DNA from 2 places in the Morganella sp. GD04133 genome. Region 2 is predicted to be linked to the other one. Evidence: predicted binding sites of a transcription regulator. Region 2 holds the regulator's gene; the other holds the start of a gene.
The links. The regulator sigma-54, encoded in region 2, starts transcription at its own class of promoters, with help from an activator protein. The targets are predictions, from matches to a motif close to GTTGGCACANNTTTCGCTNT.
Positions count from the first base shown of each region.

Region 1: norV (anaerobic nitric oxide reductase flavorubredoxin) is a predicted target of sigma-54. The motif match lies at 1,184-1,203, and genes of this name have one in related genera.

Region 1 is NZ_JAODZS010000032.1:41,628-44,040, reverse strand. Features, by position in the region: gene norR (nitric oxide reductase transcriptional regulator NorR) at 1-1,065, opposite strand, end outside; gene norV (anaerobic nitric oxide reductase flavorubredoxin) at 1,245-2,413, shown strand, end outside.
Region 2 is NZ_JAODZS010000010.1:2,423-4,835, reverse strand. Features, by position in the region: gene lptB (LPS export ABC transporter ATP-binding protein) at 1-396, shown strand, start outside; gene rpoN (RNA polymerase factor sigma-54) at 421-1,857, shown strand; gene hpf (ribosome hibernation promoting factor) at 1,881-2,168, shown strand; gene ptsN (PTS IIA-like nitrogen regulatory protein PtsN) at 2,288-2,413, shown strand, end outside.

The DNA.
Region 1 (2,413 bases), on a different contig from region 2:
CGGGAAGATGCTGAGCCGGTGGAACAGGTCGGCCCGGAAGTGGCCTGCAGCAACTTCCGCCCGCAGATCCCGGTTGGTGGCAGCCAGCACGCGGACATTTACCCGCAGCGGCCTGTCATCCCCGATCCGCTGGATATCACCATACTGTAAGACCCGCAGCAGCTTGGCCTGTAACGCTGGAGATAATTCACCAATCTCATCCAGAAACAGGGTGCCGTTATCCGCCATTTCAAATTTTCCGCTGCGGTTGCTGATAGCCCCGGTAAATGCACCTTTGACATGCCCGAATAGTTCACTTTCCGCCACGGTTTCCGGCAGTGCCGCACAGTTAAGATACACCAGCGGGTGATCACGGCGGGCGGATAATTCGTGAATGGATTGCACCACCAGCTCTTTACCGGTGCCGGTTTCGCCGCTGACCAGCACATTCATATCCGCACCGGCCACAATGGCGATCTCTTTCTTTAACTGCATCATGCAGGGCGAAAGGCCGATAATATCGGTTTGCCCGCCGGATTGCCCTGCTGCCAGTCCGGCGGAGGCGCTGAATGCCAGTTGCTGGTTCTCGAGCTGGCCGATAAGCAGAGCATTATTGAGAGCCCCGGCGGTCAGAGCAGCAATCAGGCGTAATTCCTCATCACTGAATGTATCAAACTGATCCGGAGCAAGACTGTCGAGTGTCAGCGCGCCGATAAGGTTTTGCCCGGCAAACAGCGGCAGACCGGCGCAGGCGTGTACTTTCAGATGGATATGATCCGGGATCAGCCCGTCATAAGGATCAGGTAACTGACTGTCTGCGGGAAAACGGACGACATCCCCGGCGCGGGCGATGGCTTCCAGTCTGGGATGCGCATCCAGCCGGAAGCGGCGGCCGAGAACATCCGGCGACAGCCCGTCAATCGCCAGCGGAACAAACTGATGTGACTCATAGCGCAGCAGTGCAGCCGCATCACAATTAAGTACCCGGCGCAGCGTGGAGACCAGACGCTGAAAGCGATCCTGATGACCGATATCCCGCTGTAAGGCAATGGCAATGCCGGTAAGTACATCAACTGAAAATCCCATGTTGTCCTCCGCTGTCATTATGACAACACAATGTCATATTGACAGTTAATTGCATAGTCATTTTGACACTTACTTTTCCCGGTAAAATTTAAAAGTCTTATAAAACAATACAATAAAAGTTGGCACGCAAATTGATTATCTCTCTGTAACGAAGCATAAAAACAGAAGGTAACTATCAAATGGCTATTCATGTAAAAAATAATGTGCATTGGGTCGGACAGCGTGACTGGGAAGTCCGCGATTTCCACGGAACAGAATACAAAACCCTGCTCGGCAGCAGCTATAACAGCTATCTGATCCGCGAGGGGAAAAATGTCCTGATTGATACGGTTGATCACAAATTCAGCCGTGAGTTTGTGCAGCATTTACAGACACAAATCGACCTGAACGATATTGATTACATTGTCATTAACCATGCGGAAGAAGATCACGCCGGCGCATTAACCGAACTGATGGCGGCAATTCCGGATACGCCGATCTATTGTACTGAAAATGCCATTGATTCTATTAACGGCCATCACCATCACCCGGAATGGCATTTTAATGTGGTGAAAACCGGGGACACCCTGGATATCGGCAACGGCAAGCAACTGATTTTTGTCGAAACCCCGATGCTGCACTGGCCGGACAGTATGATGACCTATCTGACCGGAGATGCCATTCTGTTCAGTAATGATGCCTTTGGTCAGCACTATTGTGACGAGCGGCTGTTTAATGATGAAGTGGATCAGACGGAGCTGTTTGAGCAGTGCCAGCGCTACTATGCCAACATCCTGACACCGTTCAGCCGCCTGGTGACCCCGAAAATTAATGAGATCCTCGGGTTCGGGCTGCCGGTGGATATGATCGCGACCTCACACGGCGTGGTCTGGCGCGATAATCCGACCCAAATTGTGGAGTGGTATCTGAAATGGGCGGCGGATTATCAGGAAAATCGCATCACGATTTTCTACGATACCATGTCCAATAATACCCGCATGATGGCTGATGCAATCGCACAGGGGATTAATGAAGCGGACCCGGATGTGGCGGTGAAAATTTTTAACATCGCCCGCAGCGACAAAAATGACATCATTACCAGTGTGTTCCGTTCAAAAGGCGCGCTGGTGGGCTCATCCACCATGAATAATGTCATGATGCCGAAAATTGCCGGTATGTTGGAGGAATTAACCGGCCTGCGCTTCCGCAATAAAAAAGCAGCGGCTTTCGGCAGTTACGGCTGGAACGGCGGCGCGGTTGATCGTGTGCAGACCCGGCTGATGGATGCCGGTTTTGAAACCACGATGTCACTGAAAGCAAAATGGCGTCCTGATCTGAATACCCTTGAAGAGTGCCGTCAGTACGGGCG
Region 2 (2,413 bases):
AATGATGAACGCCGGGACAGGGCGGAAGAGTTGATGGAAGAGTTCCATATCAGTCATCTGCGCGATAACCTGGGCCAGTCACTCTCCGGGGGTGAACGCCGCCGTGTGGAAATTGCCCGCGCGCTGGCCGCCAACCCGAAATTCATCCTGCTGGATGAACCGTTTGCCGGTGTTGACCCGATTTCCGTTATTGATATTAAAAAGATTATTCAGCACCTCCGTGATTACGGGCTCGGCGTCCTGATCACCGACCACAACGTCCGCGAAACGCTGGATGTCTGTGAACGGGCTTACATTGTCAGCCAGGGCCATATGATTGCCCACGGCAGCCCGGAATCCATTCTGAATAATGAGCAGGTTAAACGTGTTTATTTAGGCGAAGGTTTCCGCCTGTAATGCCGTAAGGAGCCCGTGTCCGTAATGAAGCAGAGTCTGCAGCTTAAACTCAGCCAGCAACTGGCGATGACGCCACAACTTCAGCAGGCTATCCGTTTGTTGCAGCTTTCCACGCTTGAACTCCAGCAGGAGATCCGCGAGGCGCTGGAATCTAATCCGTTGCTGGAACTTGATGATAACCATCAGGAAATTGACACGCCTGCTGAATCTGAAACACAAAAAGAACTGGACAGCGCCGAAGCACTCGAGCAGACCGCCATGCCGGATGATCTGCCGCTGGATGCGCAGTGGGAAGAAATCTACACCGCCGGTACGCCGTCCGGCACCGGCAATGATTACGGCGACGATGAACTGCCGCTCTATCAGGGCGAAACCACCGAAACCTTACAGGATTATCTGATCTGGCAGGCCCGCCTGACCCCCTTTACCGAAACCGATGCCGCGATTGCCTTCTCAATCATTGATGCGATTGATGAAACCGGCTATCTGACCGTCTCTGTCGATGATATCCGCCTGAGTATCGGTGACGATGACGTCACCACCGAAGATGTCGAAGCAGTACTCAAGCGTATTCAGCGTTTTGATCCGGTGGGTGTGGGCGCCCGTGACCTGCGGGAGTGTCTGATGGTGCAGCTGAAAATTCTGCCGCCGGAGACCCCGAGCCTGAAAGAAGCCCTTGCTATTACGGATCAGCATCTGGCATTGTTGGGGAACCGGGATTTCCGCACCCTGGGCCGGGTGACCAAACTGAAAGAAGAGGCACTGAAATCCGCCATTGATCTGATTCAGTCGCTGGAACCGCGTCCGGGCCTGGTAGTCAACACCGGAGAATCAGAGTATGTTATTCCTGACGTCCTTGTGAGAAAACACGGCGAACGCTGGGCAGTGGAACTCAATTCCGACAGCATTCCCCGTCTGCGGGTCAATAATCACTATGCCGCAATGGGTTCGCGGGCCCGCAGTGAGAGCGACAGTCAGTTTATCCGTAATAATTTGCAGGAAGCAAAGTGGCTCATTAAAAGTCTGGAAAGCCGGAACGATACGCTGCTCAAAGTCGCGACCTGTATTGTGGAAGAGCAGCAGGCGTTCTTTGAACAGGGCGAAGAATATATGAAGCCCATGGTGCTGGCGGATATCGCACTGCGGGTTGAGATGCATGAATCCACGATTTCCCGGGTAACAACGCAGAAATTCCTGCACAGTCCGCGGGGGATCTTTGAACTGAAGTACTTTTTCTCCAGCCACGTCAGCACTGACAGCGGGGGCGAGGCGTCCTCCACCGCCATCCGTGCACTGGTGAAAAAACTGGTTGCCGCCGAGAATCCGGCGAAACCGCTCAGCGACAGCAAACTGACCGACATGCTTGCCGAACAGGGTATTCAGGTCGCCAGACGAACTGTCGCAAAATATCGCGAGTCGTTATCCATCCCGCCCTCAAATCAGCGTAAACAGCTGATTTGATACACATTGAGAAGGAAGACACTATGGAATTACAAATTACCGGCCACAACGTTGAAATTACAGATGCTTTACGTGAGACTGTGACAGCCAAGTGTAAAAAACTGGAGCAGTATTTCGATAAAATCAACAGCGTTCAGGTGATCCTTAAGGTTGAGAAAGTCAGTAAAATCGCGGAGGCAACGGCTCAGGTAAACGGTGCGGATCTTCACGCCTCAGCGGAAAAAGAGGATATGTACGCGGCAATTGATGAGATGGCAGAAAGACTCGGCCGCCAGCTGTCCAAACACAAAGAAAAACTGAGAAACCGGTAAACTTTCTGCACCCGGGTGCATGACTGAATTAACAGTCTGAATTTTCTCAGGAAAAAGCAGTGCTCTGATCCCGGTTACCATGGTGGTTGCCGGGATTCTGATCCTAAGTGAACAATGAAATGAATAACGAAGCAAATTTGTCCCTGAGCGATGTACTGAGTATCAGCTGTACACGCAATAATATTCACTGTACCAGTAAGAAGCGCGCGCTGGAGATTATCAGTGAACTGGCTGCCACCGCGCTG